DNA from 2 places in the Thermosporothrix sp. COM3 genome. Region 2 is predicted to be linked to the other one. Evidence: a T-box and tRNA genes for the amino acid it is inferred to sense, from the RefSeq annotation. Region 2 holds a T-box; the other holds one or more tRNA genes.

Region 1 (15,889 bases), 880 kb from region 2:
ATCAACAACAGCACAATCGAGCCAACCACCATCGGCCAGCGCATCAGCCGCGTTCTGCGCACCCCTTCAACCAGATGAATAGTGGAAAATGCGATAAGGCCAAGCGCAAAGAGGTAAGCAGTCCAGCCCAGCAGGCCGATAAAGAACGCTTTGATCGCACTAAAGACCGGAGAAGTGCTGAAGATCGTTAAAGATCCAAACAGAAGCAAAGAGAGAATAAGAAGCAGAACACCGAAAACGCGCTGCTGCTGATACGAATCCAATGTCTCCCACTGTTGCCGTATCCAATCAATAAACCGCGTATCCTGTGGACCCTGTTTCTCGGCAACCGGAGGAACCGCGGTTCGTGCGGAAGCTGCTTTCTTTTTTCCGGTTGATGCACGTGAAGCTGACTTTGTCCGTTGTGTTTGCTGCTGTGCAGCCTGTTTACGACCACTCGGGCGCGAGGTCGAGGAGATACTGGAACGCTGCTCGACTCGCGCTTTCATCAATCTGTGAGAGCCCAGTGCTCCGGCAGCACCACTGACACGCGATGGCCCTAGCCCCTTTTGGCGCTCATCGTCTTTTTTCTTTTTGCCACCTGCCATTCAGGTTTTTCCTCCTACGTTCAATACCAGAGGGAGACAACAGTTATGATAGCGCAGATGGAACATGGAAGCAAGGGCTAGAACACCGGATTCATGCAAGCAGAGCAGTACAGGACGGGCTCGAAAGCAGCCATTCTAGCGCCAGAGCCAGATAAAAGACCGAACATCAGTAATCATGACTGCTGCGGCAATAAGAAGAAGACAGAGCAACATAAAGATAAGGGTGACAAGCTTACGTAGAAGAGGAGGGAACACCTGCTATATCTCCATTCGCTAATTCGCTACATCTTTTTGTATCCTCAGATCTTTTCTCTTTCCATTATATTTCACATCGAAAATGCGCCACTCATCTCCTGTCCCTTTCGCCTGGTTCTTCCTATCCACGCTCTTTCCGCCCTCTCACAGGTAGAACAGAAAAGAGCCGCCCTGCACAGAGCGGCTCGTCTCGCGCTTACCCGCCACCCACCATCGTCACCAGTTCCAGTCGACAGCCCTCATACAAAGGTGTGGTCCCAAACTGCTCACGAGCAATGATGGTCCCATCCAGTTGCGCAACCACCAGTCGCGGCGCAATCGAGAGTTCCTGTAAGAACTCTGCAATAGTGCAGCCCGCTCGCACGGTGCGCGTCTGTCCGTTCGCGAGAATAGAAATCGTCCCATTCGCAGGCTGCTGTCCGTCGGTCATGCGTCTGCTTCTCCTTTCCTATCACTGGCTCTGCGGAGCCGCTCAACCTCTACTGAGACAGAGGGAGCTTGAAAAAGAGCCGAGATCACCGCAACGCCATTTGCACCCGCCTCTATGACCTCCGCCGCGTTCTCGGAGGTAATGCCACCTATGCCTATCAACGGCAGTGCCGGATACGCCTGTCGCAGTGCCCGAATCAGCCCGATCCCTGCGGTTCTTTCACCCGGATGTGAGTGAGAGGGAAAGAGCGTCCCGGCCAGCAGGTAATCAGCGCCCGCTTCCACAGCCTCCCTGGCCTCCTCCAACGAGTGAACGGAGACCCCAAGCAGCATCTCAGGACCAACCAGTGACCGGGCAACCGCGACAGGAAGAGAGCGTCTGCCAAGCTGGAAGCCATGCGCCCCCGCAGCCAGGCCCACATCAAGCCGGTCATTGACGATCAGGGCGGTCTGATAACGGTTGCAGAGCGGCAGAAAGCGCCGCGCAAGCGCATAGAGCGAGGCTGCCGAAAGCGTATGGCCTCGAAGTTGCAGCATGGAAATCCCGGCAGCCAGGGCCTCTGTCACCACGCGTTCCAGTTCTGCGTGCGTCGGATCGGTTACCAGGCACAACTGAAAAGGATTGCGGGTAGCTTCTCTGGAATCCCGGCTCATAGGAGTCTCCCTACCTGTTCGTAGCGCTTTCATACGACACGACGCCGGTTGTCGGGCTACTGGCCTGAGCATACGCGCTTCGAGGAATTCGACCCGCAAGAAAAGCGGCTCGCCCGGCCTCAACCGCCTGCTTCATCGCCAGCGCCATCAGTGGCGGTTTTCCGGCCTGTGCCACCGCCGTATTCATCAGGCAGGCAGCAGCGCCCAGCTCCATCGCCAGCGCCGCATCAGAAGGCGCACCAATGCCCGCATCAACAATCACCGGTACTCGTGCCTGCTCAATAATAATCTGAATCTGGGGCAGGTTTAAGAGTCCCTGTCCTGAGCCGATCGGCGAGCCAAGCGGCATCACTGTTACCGCCCCCACATCCTGCAACCGCTGCGCCAGAATGGGATCAGCGTTGATATAGGGCAGCACCTCAAAACCTTCCTCGATCAACAGGCGCGTCGCTTCCAGCGTGGCAACAGGATCAGGGAGCAGGTAGCGCGCATCTGGAATGACCTCAAGCTTGATCCAGCGTGGCAACCCCATCGCAGCCGCCAGCCGGGCTATCTGAACCGCCTCCTCTACTGTTTTACAGCCCGCTGTATTGGGTAGAATGGTGTATCGTGCCGGATCAATGAAATCCAGCAACGACGGTTGCCCGAGATTGGAGAGGTCAAGTCGCCGCAATGCAACCGTGACGATCTCGGTGCCGCTTGCCTCAAGGCTCGCCTTCATCTCTTCAAAATCCCGATACTTGCCGGTTCCCAGGATCAGGCGTGACCGAAACGCACGCGAACCAATTTTGAGCGTATCGCTTGTCATCATGTTGGCCTTTCTTTTTTTCAGGAGGTTGAGGAGGCGGCCCAACAAAAAAGCCGTTCTCCTCACAGCGAGGAAACGGCCAATACATCTTCACCGAAAGAGGCACAAGAAAGCGTTCCCTCCGCTGGTATGATCCAGATCAGGTACATCGATACAGGGTCAGCAACATTGACGGGTTGCACTCTCAGCCCGGCTCTCCGGGCTCCCCTAGCTTCCCTTTAAATAGATTGTACAGATTTACAGGTCGATCATTCAAAGATCTATTGGAAAAACATCTCTTATCTAAGCATACCATATCGAAGCGGTTGCACTCAACGGCTTTGTACATTCCAGAACAGCAGCTTTTGCGCAGCCGAGACAAGAAAGCGCCCATCAGGAGACCAGTGCAGCAGGCTGCTCTCATCGTCGATACCGGCCTGAAAATCTATCGTAGCCATGCTCTCACCCGTCTTGCTCCTGAACACTGTTACCTTTCGGGAAAAGGTGTTTAACGCAGCCATCATCTGCCGATCGGGGCTCCACGCCACCTGACGTAGCAACACGATATATTGCATCTCCTGTTTCCGCTCAAGCGCCTCCGCTTCCCGCAGCGCCTGCGTCAGCGCCCTGTCTGGGGGCTGGACTACCTCGATTGCATCCAGACCATTGCGGCGTAACGCCTCCTGATCATTTGAGGTGATGCCAGGCACCTCAATCCTTCCCCCCAGAATCAGGCCACGTGTCAGATAACGCCCATCAGGAGACCAGACCACAGGCGTCGCCATCCAGACCAGAAACACTGCATTCTTCTGCTTATCCTCAATGCGAGCAACCGAGCCCTCCTGCCAGAACGAAAAGGCAGCAGAGCGCTCCAGACCTATCGCATTCTGCATCAAGGGTTGCAGGCTTCCATCTGGCAGCCAGCGATAGGCCGGAGCTGGAGGAAACGTAAACCCGAATGCCTGCTTTTCCTGGATCTTTCGCGGCTTCTCAAGATAGCGCTTCTGTTTAAGATCCCAGACGCCATAGCCCCAGGAGCCCCACCGTTTCTTTGCAGCCAGCGGCAATGGATGGAAGAACGCCGATGACGAACCGTCCTCATGCAGGAGCAGAACCCCTTCAAGCAACTTCTCGCCTGAGCCGATCGGAGGCCAGATGAGGAACAAACAGGCAAGTTGATGGAGCTCGGGAGACCAGCGAACCAGATAGTTGCCAATGGTGCCATGAAAGCCCGCTGAGAACTGCTCACGATACTGTTGAATAATCAGCTCTTCGGGGGTGTATTGTTGCAGGCGCTTCTGCTGAACCACGTCATAGACATTTAAATAGGCATAGGAGACCTCCGAGGTCTCACAGCCACCATAGACCCCGATAACAGCCAGCAAGCGACTATCAGCGGACCAGGCCGCGTCATAGACACAACTGATCTCATCCTGCCAGCTCTGTGGTGAAGGAGAGGGAGCTTCTGGAGCCTTTCCCGGAAGTATCGCAGCCAGATCGGGCAAGGTTCCACTCAGCAGGAGTACCAGAACAGTACCAACAATCAGTGTGACAGAAAGCAATGGAACCCGCGTCTGCGGCTTTCGGACCCAGGCCAGTGCATGCATCAGAGGAGAATGCAGGTCTCCAACTCGCTGTTTCCCCTTCGTTTGCGGTGGGGGAGGATCTAAGTCAACGATCATCAGGTCATCATCTACTGGTTCTAGATCGTTTCGCTGCTTCTCTTCCTCGCTCATCAACACACCTTTCGCTGCTACACTTCATCTTTCGCCTTTCTTTTCATTTTAATCTACAGCACATAGAGAGAGCCTGCGAAAAAGGTCCGGTTTTGTGATCTACAAAAAAAGAAACTACCAGAAGGAAGCTTCTGGTAGTTGGTTTGGTGTTTTGTGATCTACTTTGTCAGCAAGAATAGTGAGATTACACTTCCATCACGACCGGTAGGATCATCGGTCGGCGGCGTGTTCGTTCATACAGGAATTCGCTTAAAGTATCCTTGATCTTATCTTTCACAAAGGACCAGTCGGAGCCGTGACCATTCAAGTCAACAAAGGACTCAAGAACACGCTCCCGTGCACTCTCCAGCAGTTCCTCAGCATCACGCATATAGACAAAGCCGCGTGACACAATATCGGGTCCGGCAATAGGCTGGCCGGTTTCTTTATCGACAGTCAGCACAGCCATCAGGATGCCATCCTGAGAGAGCACCTTTCGATCGCGGAGCACAATCTGTCCCACATCGCCGACGCTCAATCCGTCCACATAGACATTACCTGTTGCCGTATGGCCGGTATGCTTGATTCCCTCGCTGGAAATCTCGATGATATCGCCGTCCTCGGCAACCATGATATTGTCATCAGGGATGCCTAGCGAATGTGCTAGCTTGGCATGCAGGATCAACTGGCGATACTCACCGTGGATCGGCACAAAGTACCGGGGTCGTAGCAGGCTGAGCATCAGCTTCAGTTCTTCCTGAGCGCCATGCCCTGAAACATGCACATGGGAAAGGCCCTGATAATAGACCTCCGCCCCCAGGCGAAACAGGTTATTGATGGTGCGATGAACCATCTTCTCATTGCCCGGCACAGGCGTTGCCGACAGAATGACGGTATCGCCCGGCTGAATGCGCACAAGCCGATGGTCTTTATTCGCAATGCGAGTTAGTGCCGATGTCGGCTCACCCTGGCTGCCCGTACAGATCACAACAATTTGTTCTGGATCGAACTTGTTGATATCTTCAGGACGAATCAGCGTGCTTGGCGGCACATCCAGATACCCTAGCTCGATCGCCATCTGCACGTTATTCTGCATGCTTCGACCAACCAGAGCCACCCGCCGATCATAGCGGACAGCAGTGTCGATTACCTGCTGTACACGCGAGATCAGTGAGGCGAACGTTGCCACAATCACGCGACCTGGCGCATTGGCAAAGATCTTATCCAGAGAGTCGTTAATCACGCGCTCCGAAGGAGTGTAGCCGGGAGACTCAACACGCGTGCTATCACCCATCATCACCAGGACGCCTTCATTGCCCAGACGGCCAAGCATGCCAAGATCAGCGGGCTTCCCATCAATCGGTGTATAGTCGAACTTATAGTCACCGGTATGAATAACGACACCCAGAGGCGTTCGGATAACAATGCCAACTGCATCAGGAATACTGTGATTGACCCGGAAGAACTCCGCCGTACACCGCCCCAGTTCAACATGATCTTCGGGAGACACCACGTTGATAACAGCCTTATCCAGAAGTCTGTGCTCTTTCAACTTTACGCTGATCAATCCATGCGTCAAGCGTGTCGCATAGACAGGAGGAAAATCGAGCATCGGCAAAATGTAAGGGAGGCCTCCGACATGGTCTTCATGACCGTGAGTGATAAGGATACCGCGAATACGATCTTTTTTATCAGCGAGATAGCTTGTATCCGGGATTACGAGATCAACACCAAACATTTCATCATCGGGGAACATTACCCCCGAGTCGATGATAATGATGTCGTCGCCATATTCAACGACCATCATATTCTTGCCGACTTCTCCCAGGCCTCCCAGGGGAATAAGTCGAACTTTTTCTGTTGTCAAGGGTTCAAGAACCTCCTAAAAAACACTATATCTGTAGCCCACGGCTATAAACGTCACTTTTCATATATGTATCTTTACTCCCGCACACTCAAGCAGGAGGAAAAGTCAAAATAAGCAATAATGATCCATTTAAGAGTATACTACAGTGACTATCTTAAAAACAAGCTGCAATCCTATTTTGTTATACATATCGGCAGAAAATACACATTCTGAATACTGCCTGCTCATAGAAGAAACGCTTCATCTGTGGAGAATTCCAGGCGCAATGCCGAAAAGCGAGTTGCTGACGTCTCCCTTTCCCCTTCACCATCCCTCCCCGATTATATGACAGAAGATGTCAGGAGATCTATGCTACTCTTCAATAGAAACAAGAACAGGAAACACAAAAGAGCTCTGTACTATAAGATAACACGGCCCTTCAGCCAAACATTCCCGTGGACTCGCTCTTCCTTTGGTCCACCTCTCAAATACAGAAAGGGGATTCTCTCTCTATGTCCAGAAAGGACATCACCTTCATTCCAAAGAGATGCTCTACGCTCATAGTAGCATTGGAGCTACTGAAGAGCAAGCGACCTTTTCCATCTGGAAACCCTTTCCTTTTTCATCGCTCCATCTGACAGCAAATTTCTTTTCTGTGCGCAGTAAAGCATTCACCCGCTTTTCCTCTTTTTCTTTTTGATGAAGATTATATGGCCTCCCCAGGCCGCAGAGAAGGAGAACGCATGACGCAATCATCTCAATTGAGTGAGAACCTGCTTTCCTTGCTTCTTGAACAGGAGACGCCACGGCGCACCGTGAAGCCAGTCGTCCAGCAAAAGGCAACGCTGGAAGCAGATAAAATAGTAGTTCGAGGAGCCCGACAGCATAATCTTCGGAATATCGATGTCAGTATTCCGCGCTACAAGCTGGTCGTTATGACGGGCGTCAGTGGAAGCGGAAAATCATCGCTTGCCTTTGATACCATCTATGCGGAAGGTGAGAGACGCTATATGGACAATCTCTCTCCTTTTATTCGGAGCTTTCTCGATCAAGTTGAGAAGCCACACGTCGACTACATAGGCGGACTCAGTCCTACCATTGCCATCGAGCAGAAGACCGTTAGTAAGAACCCTCGCTCAACGGTTGGAACGATCACCGAAGTAATTAATTATCTACGCCTGCTCTACTCGCGCATCGGGATCGCGCATTGTCTGAACTGTGGAACCGCGATTCACCGCTACAGCCCCGCAGACATTGTGTCACGGATCAGCAGACTTCCGGCAGGTACATCCATACAGCTCTACACGCCAGACCTGCTGCACCCCGGGCAACTCATTCCGAAAACATATATCACCCGGATCGAGCTTCCAGCAAATCAGGACCAGCACTGGAAGGAAGAGCTGTTCACGCTTGTTAAGCGAGCATTGAAAGCCGGGAATGGCTCGCTCTTACTGGCAACCGAGCAGGGAGAGAAGCTGATCTTCAGTGAACAGAGGATCTGCCCGCGTTGCGGCACACACTTCCCGGAACTGGCATCCTATCAATTTAATCCGAATAAGCCAGGCGGCATGTGCAACGATTGCAACGGCATGGGGACCCGACTTTTTGTTGATCCCGAACTGCTGATTGATCCAACACTCTCCATTCTCGATGGCGCAATCAAGTGGTTTGGCAGCCTGCGTAAGCGCTCGCATACCTTCTGGCCACTTGGTAACCTGGACGATATCGCAGCCTATTACCAGATCGATCTTGAGACGCCATGGCAGGAGCTTCCCCAACACTTCCGAGATGCCCTGCTCTATGGGTCCGAAGATAAGATCCCGATGCAAATGGAGTACGATGGCAGTAATGGGCACTGGTCTTTCGAGAAAGAGGCTAAGCTTATCGGCCTTGTCCAGCAGCTCTACAGACTCTATCACAATACTACGTCGGAAACCAGCCGCAAGCGCTATGCAACCTTTATGAGTCAGCAGATCTGTCAGACCTGTCAGGGAACCTGCTTAACGGCAGAGGCCCGGGCTGTCACCCTGGGAGGTAAGAATATCCATGAAATCAGCAATATGGCAATCGAGCATGTGTATGCCTGGCTCACCGAGCTTGAAGAAACGCTGGACAATGAAGCCTGGGGTATCGCGGCAGAAGCGCTGCACGAAGCACAGCGCCGTTTACGCTTCATGCTCAAGGTGGGCCTGAATTACCTGACGCTCAATCGAGCCGCGCCCACGCTTTCCGGTGGTGAAGGGCAACGTATCCGGCTTGCCAGTCAGCTCGGTGATGGCCTGGTGGGCGTCCTTTACGTGCTTGATGAGCCCTCTATTGGCCTGCATGCTCGTGACCTGCATACGTTGCTAGAAACACTCATCGACTTACGCGATATGGGTAATACGGTTCTGGTTGTCGAGCACGATGAACTCACGATGCGCTCTGCTGATTGGATTATCGATATAGGACCGGGAGCCGGAGTTCGCGGGGGAGAGCTGGTTTACGCTGGACCGCCTGCACAGATTACTGAAGCACCGCGCTCGATCACCGGACAATACCTCAGTGGCAAGCGCAAAGTGGAATTGCCACGCGGCAAACAACGTCGTTCTCCACAGCGTGGCTGGCTGAGCATCAAAGGAGCCACCCTGCACAATCTCAAGGGTGTGGATGTGAGCTTTCCGCTTGGTCTCCTTACCTGTATCACAGGGGTAAGCGGTAGCGGCAAGAGTAGCCTGATTAATGGGACACTCTATCCCGCATTGATGCAGGCTATTCACCACACGACACCAGAGCAGTGCGGCCCCTATCGCAGCCTGGAAGGCGTTGAGCAGTTGAATAAGGTTATCAATATCACGCAGGACCCGATTGGACGAACACCTCGCTCGAATCCCGCAACCTATGTCGGGATCTTCGATACCATTCGTCAGCTCTTCGCAAAGACAGAGGCAGCCAGAGCAAAAGGGTATACAGCCGAGCACTTCAGCTTCAACGTTGAGGGAGGACGGTGCGAGCACTGCAAAGGGCACGGACAGATCTTTATCGAGATGCATTTTCTTCCCAATGTCTGGGTCACCTGCAAAGATTGTAATGGCTCTCGTTATACAGAAGATATTCTGGCGATCCGCTATAAAGGCAAGAACATTGCTGATGTGCTCAATATGAACATTGGCGAAGCCCTTGCGTTCTTCAACGATAACCCAAAGCTGGCTCGCATGCTCCAAACCCTCTGTGATGTCGGCCTGGATTACATCACGCTCGGTCAGAGCGCAACCACCTTTAGTGGTGGTGAGGCACAACGTATCAAGCTGGCCAAAGAACTGAGCAGAATGGCAACAGGCAAAACTCTGTACATTCTTGATGAGCCAACCACGGGCCTGCATTTTGCGGATACCCAGCACCTGCTGAATGTGCTGCACCGGCTGGTCGACGCTGGAAATACCGTTCTGGTCATCGAGCATGAGCTTGATGTCCTCAAAACGGCAGACTGGATCATCGACATGGGGCCGGACGGAGGTGAACAGGGAGGCTACCTTGTCGCCGAAGGGACACCGGAACAGATCGCAGATAACCCGAAAAGTATCACCGGGCGTTATCTCCGTGCCATACTGTAGTTCGCATACATCGCATCTCAGGCGACAAGTTCATGCTTGTCGCCTGCCTGGTCCTCGGCCAGCGTGCCAGATTTCTCGCTGTTTTTGCCACAAGCTCAAAAATTGGGTCCAAAAAGGCTTGACGGCCAGAGCGAGTCGTGTTATATTAATTCTCGCGCCAAGGTAGCTCAGTCGGTAGAGCACAGCACTGAAAATGCTGGTGTCGCCGGTTCGATTCCGGCCCTTGGCATTTTGTATGCGCGCCGAAAAGGCGCTTTTTTTTATGCCTCTTCGAGACAGCAGCCCTCACAACCCGAAGCCGCATTTTACGTACTACTTAAAAAGTAGAAACCCCATCAAGCTTTCATTTGAAAAGACAGGACACTTGCAAAATGATATCCCAACACATGCGTCAGGCTGCCTTGCAACGGCATCTGGAGCGACTACAAGAGCGTATAGATCGACGCCTAGACCGCCAACGTTTTTATGGTATGCAACAGCTCGCCACGGTTTTCCTGGGCTTCTTTCTCTGTGCGGGGGCGCTGGCCTGGAACCATATTTTTGGCGTACTTGTCATCATCGGCGCTATTCTCTATTTCGTCTATAACTGGCGGCTGCATAAAGCCTATCAACAGAGTGTATCACGCTATCAGCGCCGTCTCGAATACCATCAACAGCAGCTTGCCCGCCTTGCACTCGACTGGGAGAATATCCCCTCAACAGGCCCCAAAGCGGAGCAGAGCGATCACCCCTTTGAAAATGACCTGGATATCAGCGGCGACTACTCGCTGCATGAACTGCTCAATACCGCAGCCTCCCAGAGTGGAAGCGAGCGCCTGCGCTCATGGCTTCTGACACGTGAACCTGACCGTGATACGATCCTTCAACGCCAGCAGCTTGTGCGGGAACTGACCCCAATGATCAATTTTCGGGCCGCGCTGGCCGAGCATTCACAGTATGCGGTCAGCTATGGCAACGAATATCTTGTAAGCGAGAGGCTACAAAACTGGGTCACCAGGACCATGAAACCTATACCCCTCTATAAGCTGATTGTTCCGCTCCTGCTCACAGCGCTCTTTCTCGGAACGATCATTGCCTATATCGTTGCCCATATTTCCCTGATGCTAACAGCCATTCCCTTTTTTCTTTGTATCGGTTGGTCAATCCTGACAACCTCTGATCGTGCAGGCCTGTATGAAGAAACGGCCTACATGAGTGAAACACTCAGACGGTTAGGCATCATCTTCAGTTTTCTCGAACGCACCTCTTTTGCGCCGCAGTCGAAGCTCCAGGGAATATGTCATCCCTGCTACAGTGGCACTGTTCGTCCCTCACGGTTGATGAAAAACCTCAAGTTGATTGCCTCTCTCTCGGGGTTCACTCAGGATCAGATAGGCAGCCTCTTCTTCAATGCGTTCCTGCCCTGGGATGCCTTCATCTCGCGCAGGCTTCAGGAGTTCAAGGCCGACCTCAGCGAGCACCTGCCGCAATGGCTCGATACATGGTATGAGCTCGAAGCGCTCTGTTCACTGGCGAATTTCGCCTATCTCAACCCGGAATACACTATGCCCCGACTTCTTCCCGCTGAAGCGGATGAGCCACTGCTAGAGGCAACAGAGCTCGGTCATCCGCTGATCGATCCCGCCGTCCGTGTGACCAACACGACCAGCTTTGCCCGCATCGGTGACATCATGCTCCTGACCGGCTCCAATATGGCGGGAAAAAGCACCTTCCTGCGCACTATCGGCGTTAACCTCTGTCTGGCATATGCCGGAGCACCGGTGGTTGCTCGCTCATTTCAGACCCGGCTCTTTGAGCTCTATGCCTGCATTCGTGTTACCGACTCAATGGCTGATGGCTTCTCCTATTTCTATGCCGAAGTTCATCGTCTGCGCGGACTCCTTCAGCGGCTGGAAGCACAACCACGTTACCCGATCTTCTTCCTTATCGATGAGATTTTCAAAGGCACAAACAACCGCGAGCGGCTTATTGGCAGCCACGCCTATATCTATGCACTGGCGCAGAAGCGGTGTGTCGGTGCGCTGACCACTCACGACCTTGAGCTTGTGACACTCAGCGAGGAATTGCCGCAGGTAAGCAATTATCACTTCCGGGAAGAGGTGGTTGACGGGAAAATGACCTTTGACTATAAGCTGCACGTAGGCCCCTGTCCCACAACCAACGCTCTGAAGATCATGCAATTGGAAGGTTTGCCCATTTCCTGGCCTGAGCCTATAAAGGGCACAAAAGAGAAAAGCAAACAAAAGAAATAAGAAGAGAAATGACCGTTTTCTACCTGACGGAAGCGGTTATTTTTATCTAATATACCGCAATATATTCCTACCCTTATTTCGCATTCTTGCAAATCCTCGGCCCTGTTTGTTACAGTGTCAGGTGAAGTAGGACCTAATGCTGTAAAATGTGAGGAGTCACTAAAACCTTGATTACTCCAGTCGCCGTAAGCCAAAATAGAGAATCTTTTTTGCAACGTACAAGAGCAAAACTAGATCTTATACTGGAAGGCAAGAAACAGAAAAACACGATTGCTGTGTTGGATGGGGTGCGGGCACTGGCCTGCCTTTTTGTTATTGCTTATCATATGATGCTCATATTTGTACAGGATATCAAGATCCTGCGCATGGACAAGCTCCCGGTCTTCTTCGGGGCGATCCTCAACGCAGGAGATACGGGCGTCAATCTTTTTTTTATTCTTTCGGGCTTCCTGCTATTTCTTCCCTACGCGAGAGCCATTCTTTTTGAGCAACAGAAATGGTCCTCTTTCTGGAGATTCTATGTAAAGCGCATTATGCGCATCTTGCCAGCCTATTATCTCTCGCTCCTGCTCATGATTCTCCTTTTTCACCCTGCCTACCTTCAGCCCAGGAACCTCCCCCGTGTAGTGGCATTTGTCACTATGTTTATGGATTCGGGCAAGACCACCTTCAAGGAGATCAACGGTCCATTCTGGACATTGGCAGTCGAGTGGCAATTCTACCTCTGGCTTCCCTTTATCGCGCTCGGGATCGGCCTGCTGGTGCGAGCAATCATGTCTCGTTCCACTCCGCGTTCACGCTTCTTTCTGCTCTCGTTCTTCTTGCTGTTGCTGACAAGCTGGGGCGTATTCTCACGCTTTGTCGGGCTTCAATTTGAAAGGCATGTCTGGAATCTACCGGCCATTCCGCCTATTATCACCCATATCTATCTTGTGCTCTCATATGGCACGATCGAGAAAGCAGGCCTGCACGGCAAATTCCTTGAGAACTTTGCAGTTGGTATGTGGGTCAGTTCGCTCTATATCTATGTGCAAGCGCTTCCCAAGCAACACAAGCAAAACACCGAGCGCCGTTTGCAAAAGCTCAGCCCCTTGCTCTTTGTGATCGGGCTACTGGTACTCCTCAGTATGTTCCTCTGGAAGTACGATATGCACCCGAAGCTCGCCACAGATCTCAACATTTTCAGAGCGCTCAATGACAATTTCGCCTACGTTTCCGAATTGGGCTACGGTCTGGGCTATGGCATCTGCGTTCTGGCCCTGCTCTTCGGTTTTGCCTGGCTGAAACGGCCCTTTGAGTGGAAACCGTTGCGCTGGATTGGTCTGCTCTCATATGGCCTGTATATGTGGCATCTGCTGCTATTGCAACAACTGACACCATTGATTCAAAGCCATGTGCACCACTGGCCCAACATCCTCATCTACCTGAGCTACGGTGCCTGGCTCCTTTTCCTGATTATTCCCTGTATGCTGCTGCTCTTCTTCCTGGTTGAACGCCCGGGGATTCAGCTTGGAGAGCGGCTGACACGCAATAAAAAAAGCCATCCAACAAAGCGGACGGCTTCTATAAACGATGAGTCTCGTGAGCTCATCGCAAAAGATTGACAACTGGCTCACTGGGGCAAATACAACCAGTATCCCTCTAACGAGATCCGCTTGTATTTGCGCCCGGTCTGCTGAAAGTAACGCTCAATGTTTTTATGCACAACAGAATTGGCGGGCGAGATATCTGTTCCCGGTACATATTTCGAGGAGGCCGAGAACAGATACGCCGCCTTCGAATCATGCTGTACCAGTTCCAGATAGCCCGGCACGCGGTTTCGCCCGGGCTTCAGCTCATCACTCACCCCGACACAGGCAATGCGTTCCTGCGAGAGAAACGAAAACTTATTGCACCCCCAATAGTCGGTGTAGATGCTCTTCACACCAAGCTGAACCAGCGTGTTCACAATACGCTCGTTTCGGCGCGCAATTTCTATTGCCTGCGGCACTTCTCCAAATGTGGTCAGGAATGGGCCAATCAGCGACATCACAAGGACATAGGTCAGAATAAGGGCGCATCCGCCTTTGCCCACCAGTGCGGGCCAGCGCTTTTTCTCGATCTGCGCCGTAATGCCCTGCCAGAGCCACCAGAAAAGCGCGGGCAAACAGACCAGCAAACCAATGACATACCGTGCATGCACGTCAGGATCATGTAGAGAACCATTGCTAAATGCATACATATAAATCGTCAACAAAGCGGCGCCGAGCAGGCCAGCGTGTAAGATTGCCCGCCGCCATTGAAGCTGTGCCTGTTCCTCTCCTGGCGCCTGCCGCCCCTGCCTCCATGTGCGCCAGAGCGTCCAGCAAGCCAGACAGAGCGCGATCAAAAAGACGGCGCAATAGCCAAACCCCCACAGATCCATCAGCACCTGACAGTGGCGCGTATACTGCACTACAGGAGCAAGGTAGACAAACTTGCCATACAGAGGACAGAAAGGCTCACCAGTCATCAACGGAATGCTGATCCGAATCGTATTGAGCAAGCCTGTTATTTTCTGGCCCCAACTCAACTGTGAGCCACGCATGCTATTGAGCACCGACCACGAATCCTGGCCAGGCAGGGCATGCAGATTGTAATAGAGCAGCGGGAACGCGCCCATCCCCAGGCCGAGGAGCAAGAGCAACACAGGCCACCCGTGCAGGAACTCACGCCAGCAAACCACAAACAGGACCACACCCGACATACAGACAAAAGGCGCGATCAGTAAGTCACTCCAGAGCGCACAGCCCGCCACAAGCCCCCAGAGCAAGTAGAGCGCAACTCGCCACCAGCGAAAGCTGCGTGGGCGGTAGGTCAGGACGAGCAGCGCAGAGAGCACAAACAGGAGCGAACCAAACAACAGCGTTTCAGTATAGCCTCCAATCGCGCTCAACTCGCGTGCCATGACATAGCCAGAACCCAGACACAGCAGGAGCAAGGAGAACAGAGCCCATCCCCGGGTATAGAGCAAGCGTGCAAGGATATAGGAACTTGCTAAAAAGAGCGCAAAGAGAACGACCAGACCCAACCGCAGCGCGAAGAGCGATGGGCCAAAGAGATGGAAAAAAAGGGCCCCCAGGAACGCCTGATGAGACCCCATATAGTGTTGACCATAATAAAAAATGGGAAGATCGCCGTGATAGGCAATGCGTAACGCCATAATACCAATCGTGCCTTCATCACTATTGGTCCACGGCCACCCTAGAAAAATAAAGATACCACGCATAATACTCGCGGCAAGAATCAAAGAAAAGGCAAGCACATCATGCCTGCCCAGATGAGATGATTTCATGGTTGTTTCCATATATTCCTTTTTCATTTACTCAATGACAGAAACATCCATCTTTTAGCCTGTAAGCATGTATGGTTCAAGCACCTGCATCACGTCATCTACTGTAAACGGTTTTGGCATGGTTGCATCAACCTGAAGCGCGGAAATATCCACCATATTATCAAGGGCAGACATCAGCACAATCACGTGCCGCTGACGCACCTCCGGTTCAGCCAGTAGCTGTCGGCATACCTCTCGACCATCCATGACAGGCATCAGCATATCCATAAAAACCAGAAAGTTTCCATCTCTGCGCAAGATCTCCAGCGCCTCACGCCCATTACGAGCCACAGAGATCGGATACGCCTCAAAACTGAGAATATCAACCATCATATCTCTGATAATAGGGTCATCATCCACCACTAAGATCGCACTTGGCCTCTTCTGCACCTGCATATCACTCTCCTGTTTCAACTGGT
Region 2 (15,889 bases):
ATGCGGTATTGTCGGCGATTTCTCGCCGGTATTCCTCACTTCAGGGTAGGTACCCACGTGTTACTCACCCGTCCGCCACTCCCTTCCACGAGGGAAGGGCGTTCGACTTGCATGTGTTAGGCACGCCGCCAGCGTTCGTCCTGAGCCAGGATCAAACTCGCCATTCAAAGCTTTATTATGAAAATCTCACTCAGAGATTTTACAGTCAAGTTCTGTTGGCAAGCTTATCCTTGCAAGACGGAAACTTGTTGTGCAATTGGTTCCTTACCACTCTTCAGTTGTTAATGATCGCTTGATGCTTTCGCATCCCCGCGCCTTTCGGCTTTCCCGTCCGGCGCAAGTGGAATAATATCACTACTCCATAGTCTTGTCAATACTTTTTTGGCCCTGTTTACAAAATTGGGAAATTTTCCCTTCAGCCGGGTGAAGAAGGGCCGCAGAACGCGCATCTCCTCTTTCAATACGTCTCATGCATGGTGCTCAAAGGGATTCTTTGCGTGTTCCATCGCGGTGATCAAACGGTACCACGTTTCCTTCACCGTTTCGGTTTGACGCAGAAACATCTTTCGATGCTTTCTGTTCATCATCAAACGCATGACTATGTTCTAAATAGTAACTGCCAATCAGAGCCAATCCCACAGCAAAGGGGATCAAACCGGGTAGCAGCCAGGGCCCCAGATGGAGGGGAGCCTGAGGGAAGGTATCTGGTAAAAAGAAGCCAATCGGATACAGACCTGCCATCAAGGCTATTCCCACCATGCAGGTAATCAAACCGGCTCGCAAAATTCCCCGGCTCCTGCGCAGGCGCCGCATAATATCCGGGCTGAAACCATGCCGAATCAGTTCCATTCGTTCCCGGTGATGCAGATAGCGCAGGAGAATAATAAATCCCAGGAAGATCGCCAGCGCGAATAACCACCCCAATAAAACAACAAGTACATTCAGCGACATCAGGCACTCCTCTTTGTTGCAAAGCCTTGACGTATGGTAAGATAGCTTATAGAAGAAAGAAGTTTCGCGAATTTGGTGAAACTTTTTTCTCGTTACTGGCCTCTAATTACAGTGCTATGAAGGAATTCTCATTGCAGCCATCACACAGTTTAGGAATATCGCTCCCCCATGTTGGCGCTGCGACCACAGAACAACTGGACGATGCGAAGCTGGTTGCCGCAAGCCAGGCAGGCGACCAGGATGCATTTGCCCAACTGGTGCAGCGACATCAACGACGAGTATTCAACCTTGTCTTTCGCATGCTTCAACAATATGAAGAAGCGAACGAGGTCACGCAAGAAACATTTCTTGCTGCCTGGCAGGGCCTATCTTCCTTTCGAGGAGACGCCCAGTTCTCAACCTGGCTCTATCGTATTGCTTATAACTGCTGTCTGAAACAACTGGAACTACGTAAACGAGAAAAAGCACTACAGGCTGCAATACAGGAAGAACAAATTCTGGAAAAAGCTCAGGGCGATGAGCCCTCTAATGCAGCAATAGAGGCCTCGGCTTATCAACATCTTGTTCACGAGCAGCTTTCTAATCTTCCCGCGAAATACCGCATTGTGTTGATTCTCCGTCACCTTCAAGAAATGACCTACGAAGAGATGGCCGAAATATTGACTATGCCCATTGGCACAATCAAGACGCATCTGTTCAGAGCACGGAATCTGTTGAAAGAGCGCCTACAGGCATTTGAGCAGGAATGGAAATCACGAGGTTAAAGAATGCATTGCTCTAGAGCTTCTCGATACATCCAACTCTATATTGATCAACATTTACCTCTCAACAAGATGCGAGAGCTGGAAAAACATCTCTCTTCTTGTTCTCGTTGTCAGCAGGAATTACGGCAGCTTGAATACATCAGTCGGGCCATTCAGAGCTTCGATCTGGTTCAAGAGCCAGCGGACCTGACCCACAATATTATGCAGCGCATCGCACTCAGGACCCGGCAAGCAGAGGAAGCTCGCCGCCGGCAGACCTTGCAACAGGAAGCAGAGAAACTGTTCCGCCCATCGTTTCCAGAACTGCTGGTTGCAATCATTCTAGCCTCCGTTGCCACCATTGGCGTAATGGCGAGCGAGCCCTCGCTACGCTCTATGCTCCCTATTGGGAACGGACATGACATTCTCTCACAGCTTCTGATGACTATCTGGAGCATGCTGATGGGCATGAATAGTAACATTTTAATGCTTTCCTTCTGGGTTTTCGGTACCCTTATCGGCATCTGGATTACCCTTCTATTAGCAGGTAGTGAAGTACGTACCATCTGGTTTAAAGCTGTACTGGATCGTCTCCCGGTCTGGTAATCCGCTTTTGACCGGAGGACAGCCACCTCTGAGGGTTTCATCATGCGGACAGCTAATCAACGCCATCTTCACGAGGTAGTGGCCGGCTTCTACCAGCTCTGCCATCCTGTCCCTGTCCTGTTTCATACCATCGCAATTGCGCTCTTTGCCTTGCTCGCCGCCTGGCCTCAAGTCTCCTGGCCGCGTTTTGTGCTGGTCGTAGCCGCCCATCTGGCAATGCAGCTTTCTATCGCTATTCTCAATGACTACTGTGACCGTGAGCTTGACGCCCGAAGTGACAAAAAGAAGCCCCTGGTTCAAGGGCTGGTTCGTCCCCGGGAGGCGCTGATCGTGGGGCTCTTTTTAATTGTCGTCATGGCATTCCTCTTGTGGCCGCTCAATCGCCTTGCTGGGCTTCTCTCCTTGATCTACCTCTGTCTGGGCCAGGGCTACAACCTCGGGCTGAAATCAACACCCCTCAGCGGTATCGTCTTTGCACTGGCAATGCCTCTAATCCCGGTCTATGCTTTTGTCGGCATGGATCGCTTTCCGCCTTTTATTGGCTGGCTGATCCCACTCGGGGCACTCTTTGGCATCGCCCTCAATCTCGCGAATTCGCTCCCGGACATCGAGGAGGATCGAGCCGGGAATGCACGAACCCTGGCGGTTGTACTAGGCGTTCGCGGATGTGCGCTCGCTATCCCTCTTCTGCTTCTTGGCGGAGTGGTTGTAATCGCCCTTCTCACTTTCACACATCTGGTGCCTGCAAATTTGCTCATTCTCCTGGCGACCTTTCTCCCGGGTCTGTTCGGCATTGGCCTGCTCGCGCTTCTCTTCAGGCCACAGCGCTTGCTGAATCGCAAAACAACCCGCCGCCCCTACTTCCTCTTTGTGGTCTGTATTACGCTGCTTCTAGGAGGGGGTTGGTTAGCTGGAGTCCTTTTCTGAAAGGGGGTTGCTTATGCCGCTACGCTTTACAGCCCTGGAATATCTGCTCGCTCGTTTGAACTTGCTGCCCACACCGCTTTTTGACGTTCCACTCTCTGCCGGAATCTCAACAGCGCTCTATACAGCCTGCAAGCTTGGGCTTTTCGATAGCTTGCGTACCCGAGGACAGACGGTGTCGGAGCTCGCCGATAGGCTTCAGTGTCATCCTCAGGGACTGCTCTATCTACTTCAACTGCTTGTCTCTTCCGGCTATTTGCGCCAGCACAAGGGGAGATATTACAACACACGCATAAGCCAGCGCTGGCTTGTCTCAAGCTCCCGACAGAATCTCATACCATATATTCTTCATGGACCCGATCTGGCGAATATCTGGGCCCATCTCGATGAGATTATCCACACCAACCAGGCAGCGATGAAAACGCCGTATGAAGAGAGTACCACAACTGCTGAGAGCCGACAGCTTCTTGAGCGCCACTATGCCGGGCTGGCCGCGCTTGCCTCAATGATCGGCCCGGAGATTCTCCGGCGGGTCCCTCTGCCACAACCTGCCACCCGTCTGCTTGATGTTGGCGGCTCTCATGCAGCGTACAGCGCGCTTTTTTGCCGCGCCTATCCCGGGCTGCATGCAACCGTGATCGACCTTGAAGCCGGGGTTGAGGCAGGCACACACACGGTACAGCGTCTGGGGCTGGAACAGCGAATTCAGTTTATGTGCTGTGATATTGTGAGCGATGATTTTCCTGAGCACTTTTCAGAACCCTTTGATGTGGCGCTCTACTTTAACATCGCCCATCTGCTTCAACCTGAGGACAACCAGGCGGTACTTCACAAGGTGGCTCATACTCTCCGCCCGGGCGGGCTCCTGATCCTGGTCGATCAGCTCTCAGACCAGCGGCAACGCTCACGCCTCTCCACCCTGACCACCCAACTGATGCAGCTCTCTGTGACCATCATCGGTGGCACCTGTCATCCATTTTCGGATGTCCGATACTGGCTGGAAAGGGCAGGAATGGAGCAGATTCACAAACATGAGATGCTGACACCAGGAACTTGCTTCGTGACAGCACGCAAGCGAAACGAGACAAAAAAAAGAAGCGGTGACTGATCACCGCTTCTTAAAAGTCGGGGTGAGAGGATTTGAACCTCCGACCACTTCAACCCCATTGAAGTGCGCTACCGGGCTGCGCCACACCCCGATTCTTTCGGACGGCTTTATTATAACAGATATGTTTTGAGCTCGTCAACCCCCCTTTTCAGAAAAAACCAACAAAAAGAAAAGAGATGAAGAAGGCTAGATTGCCATTGCAGCTCGCTCCTGACGCCTCAGCAGCCAATATGCCACCATCATTGAGGCTACAGTCCAGATGCCGAACACCAGCAGATCTGCCCATATCGCGCTCACCATATGCACATTGATAAAAGCAAGGTACAGTCCATCCGCAAAATAATACGTCGGGAAGAGCTTGAGCAGGTTCATCAGAAAGCCCTCCGGGAACCAGCCAATCCCCAGGAACATGCCCAGAAATGCCGGGAAAAAGGTTAGCAGCCAGAGAATACCAGCAACGCCACCAAGGGCGCTCCCGGTATGACAGACACAGACACAGATAAAACCGAGGCTAAGCGAAAAGAGCGTGAACAGCACGATGAAGAGCAACTGCATCGGAACCAGGCCCGAGAAGCCCGTCAACAGGGCAAGCACCATCAATGAGGCAGCCATCTGATAGAGAAACGCAACCAGAGCCCGCGCCTGAATCACAGTGGCAAAGGATGAAGGAGCAAGCAACAACAGACGCAGGATCTTTTTCTCTTTCTCCTCAACAAATATAGCAGCCGCTATCGACAGCGAATATTGATTCGCGACCAGACAACCAGCAACCGCAAAGGTCTTTTTCAATATATCCCACGGTCTTTCAGAAAGAAAGGTTGAGGAGGGCTTCACCATCAGTTCTATATGGATAGGCTGATCATGCCGCAACTCCGCAATATACCTTCTCAAAACGGCTTGAATCTCGGCCTGAGTGCTCTTCTCTGACTCGATTCCCCTGAGATACAACTGTACATGCGGCTCCTTGCCCTTTTGAAGCTGCTGTTCAAGATCATCCGGAATCACAATCCCGATGGTATACGGCCCGCTCTCGTCCTCAACACGCTGCGAAACCTCAGTAGCAGAAAGCGCTTGTGTCACTTTGACACCGGGGAATATCTCCCCAAAGAGTTGCTCTATACGCGCATCACTATGCTTCTGATAGAGCAAAACAGCGACATTTCGTGTCCCTATCAGATTCGCTGCCAGCACAAAGAAAGCCGCTATTACCAACGGCAAGACAAGCGTTAAGGCGCTAGATTTGTTGACAACACTATCCAGAAGATCTTTGCGGGCAATCGCAAGTACAGCTCGAATATTCACCAGATCAACCTCTCCTGAATGCTCTGATCAGCTAAAACTGTACCATAGAATCACTTGTCACGTAAAGCAAACAGGGAGCGCACTTGATAGACACTCCCTGTTAAAGCAGTTAGAACTGTGCCGCTCTTTTTGCTTGCCTCTTGAGTATCAGAGTGGCAAGTACCAGCAGCACGACCGCACATGCAGCAATCACAGCCATATCCAGAAGCACAGTACCATTCCAGCCTGCATTCTGTACCGCTCGTGAGAAGCCATCCGCCAGGTAGTAGGTAGGAACCGCCCGCGCAACATAGGTCAGTGGGCTTCCCTGCAAAAGAACGGACATGAAATCTGAAGCCAGCATCGCAGGGAAGAGAAACAGCATCGTCATCACTCCGGTAAAGCCACCTAGAGAGGTTGCCGTCTGAAAGATACAGCCAGCCAGCAAACCCATCGATAGCGAGAAACAGGCCCCAAGCACGACGAAGACGCCCAGCATCGGGATATTGCCGGAAAGGCCCTTCATTGCGATCAGAACAACAACCGTCATGATGAGCTGGTAGATCAGCGCGAACAACAACTTTGCAATAAGAATATCCGCAAAGGACGCAGGAGAAACCATCAGCATCCGCAGGGTCTTTTTCTCCTTTTCCTCAACCAGTAGATTGGGCACAATGGTCATACCCGTTAAGAACGACATCAACAGCGCGATTCCGCCATAAAAGCCATTCATCTGCTGAGTCAGTGAGAGCTGATGAGCATCTGGCGGATTGATCGTGACGACGGAAAACCGCACAGGTACCGGGTTGGACAGGGAGGACGCGTAGCTATTCACCACGCTCATCAATGTGGTCTTTGCGGCTGCCCCCTCCGGAATCTCGCTGCCATTGATGTAGAGTTCAAGATCAGGATGTGCGCCTTTCCGTAATAGCGTATCAAAGTCCTCTGGAATGATAAGGCCAAGAGCATATTCAGATTCTTTTTTGCTGCCATTTGGTCCAAATGCCGTCTGCACCGCCTCAGCCGTATCTACTTTAGTGACTTTTGTCTTCTCATAGGTCTTGCTGATCACCTGTTCAAGAGCGGATTGCGACGGATTGTACACCAATATATGGGTTGGCTTATCAGCATTGCTTAACAGGCCAGAAAACACAGCGAACAGAATCACCATAAAAATCGGTGCAAGAAGACCAAACAATGTCATTTTGTTGGCAATAGTATCAATCAGATCTTTTCGCAGAATAGCGAGAATAACACGCGCTCTCATGTTTTTTTGCTCCACATCCAGATTTCTATCAATACATGCACTATGCCAGACGAGTTCCAGCGATCTTCACAAAGACATCTTCCAGCGTCGCTTCATTTGAATGAACCGCCAGCACTTTCCCCTCCGCCATCCATTGCATCAGCACGGCTTGCTCGGCAGGCTGATCCATATGAATAAGCTTCTCTACCAGCGAGCCAGCTTCTGACAGCGTGACCGTCATTGTACGCTCACCATGTTGCAGCTTCAGATTACGGGGCGTATCATTGGCAACCAGTTGCCCATTCGCAATAAAGGCGACTCGATGACAGAGCTGGTCAGCCTCTTCCATCATGTGTGTCGTCAACAGAATCGTCATCCCTTCCTGGCTCAAGCGGGCAATGGTACGCCGCAAATCACGGGCCGTAATCGGGTCCAGGCCGCGGCTTGGCTCATCCAGAAAGAGCACCTCTGGCCGATGAAGCAGGGCCCGAGCAATCATCACGCGCTGCCGCATGCCGTTTGAAAAGGTACGGAGAGGCTCTTTCGCCCGATCGCGTAGCTTCACCAGTTCCAGAACCTCATCAACCCGGCTGACCGGCACATCATACAGCCAACAGGCGAACTCAAGGTTTCTGCGCGCAGAGAGTCGCTCGTACAGATTAGGATCTTCAAAGACAACGCCGATATGTTGCTTCAGTTCCCTGTTCTGCCGAACCACATCATAGCCAGCGACTTGCGCCCGCCCTCCGGTTGGATCAATCTGTCCGGTTAACATCCGAATTGTTGTGGTCTTGCCCGCACCATTATGACCCAGAAAGCCAAAAATCTCACCACGACGCACGCTAAAGTTAATCCCTTTCACCGCCTCCTTTGCCCCAAAAGTTCTGCTCAATTCAAAAGCTTCTATCATCAATTCGCTCATCGTTTCACTCCTTCACTGGTGTCTGTCGTTTTCCCTTTTACCCCTCGCCAACGTCCTGTGACAACTGTACTTGGTCTTGACAGGACCGCGCTATATATTTCCGCTGAATGGAGTAAAAAACAGGCTAACAGGAGCCTCTCAGTGCTCAAAAAAACAAAGAAATGGCTGAATGGAGTGGAGAAAGGGGTCAACAGCGCACCCGCAATACCGGTTTCTGAAGAAAATAGAGGTATTTCTTTCCAGAAAGAGGAGGCTTATTCCGGCTCTGTTTTCTATGCTACAATAGAGCAAATCTCTTGAGCGCAGAGGACTGTATGCTACAGATACACCGACTCGAAAAACAAATAGAGGGACGCAGCGCTCTCTCTATAGAAGAGCTAACCATTCAAGCGGGCGAGATATGGGCGCTGGTTGGGCCTCCTGGAAGCGCGAAAACTGTGCTGATTAAAATTCTGGCGGGGCTCCTTCTGCCAAGCGGTGGCCACATCACCCTGAACGGCACAGATATTCATCTCAAGCCAAATATATGCAAACACATCAATGTGCTCTTCGAGGAAGACTTGCTCTATGAGCGCCTCTCGGCACAGGCAAATCTCAATCTGTACCGCGAGATCCGTGGCCTGCCAGCCGCCAGTGTGCATCAGGCACTCTCACTTGTCGGTCTGAGCGATCAGGTCCATACACCTATCTCCAAACTCTCACCCTCAGCACAGAGACGGCTGGCCTTTGCCCGTACATTAATGGGACAGCCACAGGTTATTCTGCTTGATCTCCCCATCTTACGCGCTGACCTGGATACTACAGCCCTTTTTGCACGCTTACTCGAACAACAAGCTCGAAACGGAGTAGCCATTCTCCTGACCTGCGAAGATCTTTCATGGTCCGGTCGGTTCTGTACGCATATTGCCGAAATCGAGGACGGGAAGATTATTGAGGTGCGCCACACCGGAGAGAAACAGCCCTCGACCAAAGAAGCGGCACACTCAGACGAAGAGAAACCAGCACGGCGCGAGGTTCCATATAAGGTGCCGGGCAGAAAAGAGGATCGCATCATGCTTTTTGATCCAGCCGAAATTCTCTACGCAACCAGCCGCGATGGAAAAATCATACTGCGAACAGAGCGTGATGAAGCAGTCACCAACCTGACTCTGCAAGAGCTGGAAGCACGGCTCCAGAAACGCGGTTTCTTTAAGGCACACCGTGCCTATCTGGTCAATCTGCAAAGAATCAAAGCGGTCATCCAGTATACCAGAAACAGTTATACACTGCTACTCGACGACGCGCAGGAAACCATGATTCCGCTTAGCAAGCAGAGCGAAAAGGAGCTACAGGACTTGCTTCAATATTAAAACTCGCTTTCAGCTAGACTTTCTAACGCAAATCTGCTACACTATATTTAAGCATGTTAAGCTACCATATATGTGTCAGAAAGCTATCGGACCGCATATGAGCCGATACAGCATAGATGTCATGTGAAAGGCGAGGAAGGGGAGAGTAGACGCATTCTACATCTGCGCAGGGAGAAGAGGTCAGCGACTGAAAGCCTCTTCGCAGGAAAAAGCGTTGAAGTTCACCCCTGAGCCGACTATTGAACCTCCGCGGGCGGAGTAAGTAGATAGTTCCGGGAGTCCCCGTTACCGGACATTCCAAGCGGAAATTCGTATGCGATCGTTCCCGTATCGGGATACGCGAATTTCAACATGGGTGGTACCGCGGAGTTTTCATTACCGGCTTCGTCCCTGAGACGTTGTCCGGTTTTTTGATTTTTGGAGGAAGGCATGATAGACCAGAACGAAGCGTTGCTCGACCAGCTTGAGCAAATACGCACAAAAGCAATTGCTGAGCTTGAGCCTGTTACGACAATGGCAGAGCTGGAGGAATGGGACATCCGCTACCTGGGGCGTAACCGTGGCGAACTGAAAAATATTGCAGCCGTCATGCCCAAATTGACCAAAGACGGGCGACGCGTTGTCGGGCAGAAGATGAACGCTGTCAAGTCCGAACTGGAGAGCCATCTGAAAGCCAGACGCGAAGAGATCCGCCAGAAAGAACTGCTCGCGACACTGGAAAAAGAACGCATTGATGTCACGATGCCAGGCCGACATCTACCTGTTGGCCATATGCACCCGTTGACACGCACGATCCAGGAAGTGACCGACGTCTTCATGAAGATGGGCTTCCAGGTGGTTCAAGGGCCCGAGGTAGAGACAGACTACTACAACTTCCAGGCGCTGAATATCCCGGCAGATCACCCATCTCGCGATATGCAGGACACCTTCTGGATTGTTCCCGGCGAACTCCTGCTGCGCACTCAGACCTCACCGATGCAGATCCGTGTGATGAAACAGACTCGGCCCCCGGTTCGGGTCATTGTGCCCGGCAAGGTCTTCCGGAACGAGGCCATTGACGCAACCCATGAGGCCCAGTTCCATCAGATTGAAGGCCTGCTGATCGACGATCAATGCACAATGGCAACCCTCAAAGGCTGCCTTCAAACCTTCGCCCGTGAGCTCTACGGAGAAGGGCGCCAGGTCCGTTTTCGGGCAAGCTACTTCCCGTTCACCGAGCCAAGTGCCGAGATGGATATTAGCTGTGGCGAATGTAACGGGAAGGGCTGCCGCGTCTGCAAGTACACCGGGTGGGTTGAGCTGCTCGGTTGTGGCATGGTTCACCCGAAAGTGCTGCGTGAAGTTGGCTATGACCCGAAGAAGTATCGCGGCTTCGCCTTCGGCATGGGCGTAGAGCGCATCGCCCTGGCAAAATATGGCATTAACGAAATTCGCCTCTTCACCAGCAATGATTTGCGCTTCTTGCGCCAATTCTAAACTGTTTTTCTCGCAACACAGGAATTATTCCCATCAACAGGGTGTGAACCATATAAGGAGTTTTTGACAGCATGAGAGTACCGCTTAGTTGGCTCCGGGAGTATGTTGACTTCGATATGACTCCCGAAGAGCTGGCCCAAAAGCTGACGATGGCCGGGCTCGAAGTAGAAGCCATTGAATACATCGGCAAAGAATGGGGCGATAAAGTTATCACTGCCCAGATTGTCCATCTGGAGAAGGTCGAAAAATCGGATCACCTGAACTATACAAAGGTCTCAACCGGAACACAGGAGCTCAATGTTATCTGTGGCGCTCCAAATATCAAGCTCGGCGATAAGGTGCCTCTGGCTCTGCCCGGAGCGCGCGTAGGCGACCTGGTTATTCAGGAAACGAAGAAGATGGGCTATGTCTCACAGGGCATGCTCTGTTCTCCGCGTGAACTTGGCCTGGGCACAGACCACAGCGGCATCTACATTCTTGACACGGATACGCCACTCGGCGTGAAACTTGCCGACCTGATGAGCGAGGTCGTGCTTGAGTTCTCGATCAAGGCCCACCGGGGCGACCTCTCCTCAATTATCGGCATCGCCCGCGAGGTTGCTGCACTTACCAGACAGCCACTTCGCCTGCCGCCAATGGAGGTGCAGGAGCAGGGAACGCCAACTCCAGATATGGTCAAAGTGACCGTCGAGAATGACGAACTCTGCAAGCGCTATATAGCACGCGTGATCAGTGATGTGAAGCTCGGACCATCTCCATCGTGGATGGGCCGCCGCCTGCTGGCTGCTGGGATGCGCCCGATTAACAACGTTGTCGATATCACGAACTATGTGATGCTGGAACTTGGTCAGCCTCTGCATGGCTTTGATTACGATCTGGTCCCGGAGCATCATATCATCGTTCGGACCGCTCATGAGGGGGAGACGCTGACGACCCTGGACGATGTGAAGCGCCAGCTCACACCCGAGATGCTGATGATTACTGACCCGACTGGACCGACCGCCATTGCTGGCGTGATGGGCGCGGCCCGGAGCGAAGTCAACGACAATACCTCAACCGTGCTGCTGGAAGCTGCGAACTTCCAGGCAAGAAGCGTGCGGCGTACGTCGACAACCCTGGGGCTGCGCACTGAGTCGTCAGGGCGCTTTGAAAAGGGCCTTGATCCGGAGCTGGCCCGCCTGGGCGCCAATCGCGCCTGTTACCTGCTGGCACAACTGGCAGGAGGCACAGTGCACCCCGGCGCAGTAGATCACTATGCAGCGCCTCCTCAACAGCGCAAACTTCCGTTCTCGATTCACGACATCGAGTGGCTGACCTCGATGCAGGTAACACAGCAAGAGGCCTGCGATGCGCTTGAGGCGCTTGGATTCTCTGTCGAAGCACACGACGATGGCAAAACCATGACGGTGACAGTCCCGACCTATCGCCCGGATATTGAAGAGGAAGCCGATCTTGTTGAGGAGGTGATTCGCAATATCGGGTATGATAAGATCCCAACCTCGATGCCAACAGGTGGGCTTCCTGAGCCGCTCCCCGATCAGTGGTTCGAGCGTGAAAAGCTGGTACGCTCGCTTCTAGTCGGTGCTGGCCTCAATGAGACTATCACCTATGTGATGACTAACCGAGCCCGCACGCTCAATCTGCTGGCTTCCGCCGACAAGGAGTCCGCCCGCTACCTGTTGCAGGCTCCCTCAGGTACTGGCAACACAGCCGGTGAGCTGGCCTCGAACGCCGCCGGTACACAGGCTTTGGTAGCCATTGACCCGAAGGACCTTCCCGCTGTGGTGATCGTCAATCCGCTCAGCAAGGATCTTGATAGTCTGCGTCTCACTCTGATGAGCAGCCTGATGGAGATCATGCAGGAGAATAGCAAGCGCAACGAAGCAGGTCTGCGCTTCTTCGAGATCGGACGGCGCTACCTGCCCGCTCAGCAAGCAAATGAGCAACCAGACGAACGACGAAGCGTCAGTATCGCTATGAGCGGTCCCGCCGCCATCTCCTGGATCAATGAGCTGTCGCGCCCGGCAGACTTCTATGATCTGAAAGGCGTGATCGAAACCTTGCTCGAAGGGCTCCACATCTCGGAGTATCGGTTCACACCGACACAGCATCCGACCTTCCATCCCGGTCGCTGTGCACTATTGGAGCTGCCCCGAAAAGGCCCCGATGGCGAAACCATCTTTAGCCCTGCCGGCATCCTGGGCGAGGTGCACCCTGTTGTGCAGCAGCGCTATGATCTGCCGCACCGCGCCTACCTCAGTGAGATTGATCTAGAGCGGCTCTTCGAGGCAGTGCCTGAGCGGATTGTCTATCAGCCGTTCTCGCGACAGCAGGCGCTCACTCGCGACCTCGCGATTATCGTGGATCAGCAGGTACTGGCGCAGGAGCTTCAGGGGGTCATTGAGCGCAACGGAGGCGAACTACTTCAGCGCGTCTCACTCTTCGATGTCTATACTGGCGATCCGATTCCCGCAGGCAAGAAGAACCTGACCTACTCGCTGGTGTATCAGTCACGCGACCGCACGCTGAAAGATGCGGAAGCAAACGAGCTTCAGGACAAGATTATCCAGGCCCTTCACGACCAGTTTGGGGCCCAGCTACGCCAATAGGCACATCTTCAATAGCAAAGGCTCGGGAACTGTCAAGCGCTCCTGAGCCTTTTCTTCTGCAAGTACTATCAAGTTACTTTCCTTGTGACGGAAGACTCCATTACCCGTTACAAATTATAGAATTGACAGCATGAAGAAATACATCTGCTCCGTATTTCTTGCATTCACTAAGATTTATGCGGGAAGTGGTCACGTAGTGTAGGTGAAATACAAGTTATGGGAAAATGCCTCTTTTGTAACAATCCCTGTTACAAGCATTTCGTCGTCTGTTTTGATTGCTATATGACAACGCATGCCGCAGAGGAGGGGACAGATATTGCCGAACGGCTGACACGCCCGGTCCCTACTGTTCCCCTACCTCCACAACCAGGGCCATTCACAACCGAGTATCAGACCACACCATGCGATGTTGTTGAGGAACCGCCCCGGATGCCCGGTGGTGAGGTAACATTGGATGAACACGCCGCGACCCCTCTTCCTCCCGGTAGAGGGCAGCCAACGCCGCACGCCTTTCCACCGCTATCCCTCGGGCAAAAAACGCTGTTTCCTGGTTCCCATCCAGCGATGCAAGCGCCGCCACAGCAGACCGGAAACCCACCGCCCGGCCAGAAAAAATCTCAATTTATTGCATATACAGGACCACTTCGGGCCCGCCAGCTTCCGGGCGTCAGGAAACCCGCGACGCAACAGCCCCAAACGGGCAAGAAAAAAAAATGGGTACGTCTTGTACTCACCTGTTTGCTGCTCCTTGCCATGCTGATTATCTTTATTGATGGCATTCTGGTAGGCATCGCATATTTTCAGCCAAAGAAAGAGACAGCCTCGGGCTCCTCCGTTCCTGTGCTCTCCCTTTCGTCCAGTAAGGCAGAATACGGGCAACAACTTACTATTTCGGTACAAAACTTTAAGCCACAGACCCGCGTGTATTTAAGCCGCGACCTGCATGAGCCCATCAAGACCGATACCGGAAAGTCCGTTGTAAAAGTAGGAGATGACGGAAAAGCAGAAGCCAGAATCACGATTGATCGAGGCTGGAAGCCCGGCCTCCATGCGATTCAGGCTGAAGATATTATCTCGCGCTTTACAGCCAGCGCCGCCCTGCGTATCGCCGAAGGTTCGGCGCAACCGGCCATTTTCCAGCTCAGTACGCGCACGCTGGATATGGGCCTCGCCTATGAAGGTGCGAACACCATTCAAATGCTGACCCTCTCCAACGGAGGCAATGGCAACATTATCTGGACGGTCAGTAGTGACCAACCCTGGCTTCAGGCAACGCCCAACCAGGGAAGTTTTAGCAGCTCTCAGGTCATTGCGGTCGGCGTTCAACGCGCTCACCTTGCCCCGGGCAAGTATACGGGTACCCTGAAATTTACCTCGAATGTTGGCCTCCCGCAGACGGTTGCGGTCAGCATGGAAGTACAGGCATTGCCCACCAATCCAGGCGCGGTCCTTCAGGCAACACCTGTTGTGATGGACTATAACGCGTTCGATGGTAACGCCGACCCCAAACCCCAAACGATGGTAATCAGCAACCCGGGTACAGAGCCGTTGTACTGGAAACTGAACAGCATCATTTCTATTAAAACCCTGCATAGCGATGTTATCAAGGAACTGCACGACCGGGATGATAATTGGCTTCGCCTGGACCAAACCTCCGGCACGATTCCACCACAGGGGAGCGCAAATATTCCGGTCACCGTTAATAGCAAGAATCTTGTTCCGGGAACATACCTGAGCACGCTTGTCTTCAGCGTTAATGAGGGCCAGAACGCCTATAACAGCCCGCAGAGCATTAGCATCGCTCTGACCATCCAACCACGTTGTGGGATTACAGCCGGGATCGGTCAGCTCTCGTTTGTAACAGTCGCCGGACAGGGTAATCCAAGCAACCAATCAATCACGTTGAGCCCTGTAGGAAGCTGCCAGGAAGCGATTGACTGGAACGCGACGGCCTCGACCAACTGGGTCACGATTGCACCGGCAAAGGGACAGATCAAAGATGCAGCTAACCCGGCAACCCCGGCAATCAGCATCACAGCCAATACCTTTTCACCCGGAACCTATTATTCCAGCATTATCATTCGCACCCCACAGAGCACCCTGACCATCGCAATCAGCTTGCGGGTGCAAGCGGTGCTGACACCCAATTCACCCATTATGCGAGCATCACCGCTCAATGTGAACTTCGCCGTCAATCAGGGGCAGCCAGCGCCTCCGGGGCAGACCGTCACGATTACCAATACGGGCAAAAGTCCTTTAATCTGGGATGCCAGCGTTGATAATCAGGTATCCTGGCTCAGTGCCTCCCCGCTCAAAGGCTCGATCCCGGCAGGTCAGACCGGACAGCTTCTCCTGAGCGTGGATCCGAGCGATCTCACTCCCGGCACCTATGTCGGGCAGATCGTGCTGCACGGCAAAGATACGCATGATAAAGAGGCAGGCGGGAATCCGCAAACCATCACAGTTAATTTCACAATCTCGCCGCCCTGTTCTATGGCACAGCCATCGCAGAGCACTATTGCATTTAGCGCCATCCAGGGCTCTGCCAACCCGGCCAGCCGCGTGATTACCTTCACCGCGACCGGAAACTGTAGCTGGCCCCTTCAGTGGCAGGCCACAGTGAGCAGCGATGCACCCTGGCTCAAGGTCACCTCCACCGATAGCTCGCTGAACG

What was found. The T-box of region 2 lies ahead of pheS (phenylalanine--tRNA ligase subunit alpha). A T-box ahead of a tRNA ligase gene usually reads a tRNA of that ligase, here a tRNA-Phe.
Region 1: it has a tRNA-Phe gene. The T-box ahead of pheS (phenylalanine--tRNA ligase subunit alpha) is inferred to sense a tRNA for this amino acid. The anticodon was not compared.

What each region holds. Positions count from the first base shown of each region.
Region 1 covers NZ_AP019376.1:5,177,439-5,193,327, forward strand. Annotated here, with positions in the region: gene KTH_RS21975 (DNA translocase FtsK) at 1-587, opposite strand, end outside; gene thiS (sulfur carrier protein ThiS) at 1,039-1,272, opposite strand; gene thiE (thiamine phosphate synthase) at 1,269-1,925, opposite strand; gene KTH_RS21990 (thiazole synthase) at 1,936-2,736, opposite strand; gene KTH_RS21995 (hypothetical protein) at 3,045-4,448, opposite strand; gene KTH_RS22000 (ribonuclease J) at 4,633-6,294, opposite strand; gene uvrA (excinuclease ABC subunit UvrA) at 7,119-9,866, shown strand; tRNA gene KTH_RS22010 (tRNA-Phe) at 10,023-10,095, shown strand; gene KTH_RS22015 (MutS-related protein) at 10,253-12,118, shown strand; gene KTH_RS22020 (acyltransferase family protein) at 12,328-13,722, shown strand; gene KTH_RS22025 (ArnT family glycosyltransferase) at 13,731-15,431, opposite strand; gene KTH_RS22030 (response regulator) at 15,486-15,866, opposite strand; gene KTH_RS22035 (GAF domain-containing sensor histidine kinase) at 15,868-15,889, opposite strand, start outside.
Region 2 covers NZ_AP019376.1:6,056,817-6,072,705, reverse strand. Annotated here, with positions in the region: rRNA gene KTH_RS26080 (16S ribosomal RNA) at 1-167, opposite strand, end outside; gene KTH_RS26075 (DUF6249 domain-containing protein) at 481-951, opposite strand; gene KTH_RS26070 (RNA polymerase sigma factor) at 1,083-1,715, shown strand; gene KTH_RS26065 (anti-sigma factor family protein) at 1,719-2,300, shown strand; gene KTH_RS26060 (UbiA family prenyltransferase) at 2,343-3,227, shown strand; gene KTH_RS26055 (methyltransferase) at 3,241-4,332, shown strand; tRNA gene KTH_RS26050 (tRNA-Pro) at 4,350-4,423, opposite strand; gene KTH_RS26045 (ABC transporter permease) at 4,519-5,634, opposite strand; gene KTH_RS26040 (ABC transporter permease) at 5,744-6,880, opposite strand; gene KTH_RS26035 (ABC transporter ATP-binding protein) at 6,921-7,781, opposite strand; gene KTH_RS26030 (ATP-binding cassette domain-containing protein) at 8,096-9,130, shown strand; T-box leader at 9,255-9,525, shown strand; gene pheS (phenylalanine--tRNA ligase subunit alpha) at 9,560-10,606, shown strand; gene pheT (phenylalanine--tRNA ligase subunit beta) at 10,678-13,215, shown strand; gene KTH_RS26015 (BACON domain-containing protein) at 13,498-15,889, shown strand, end outside.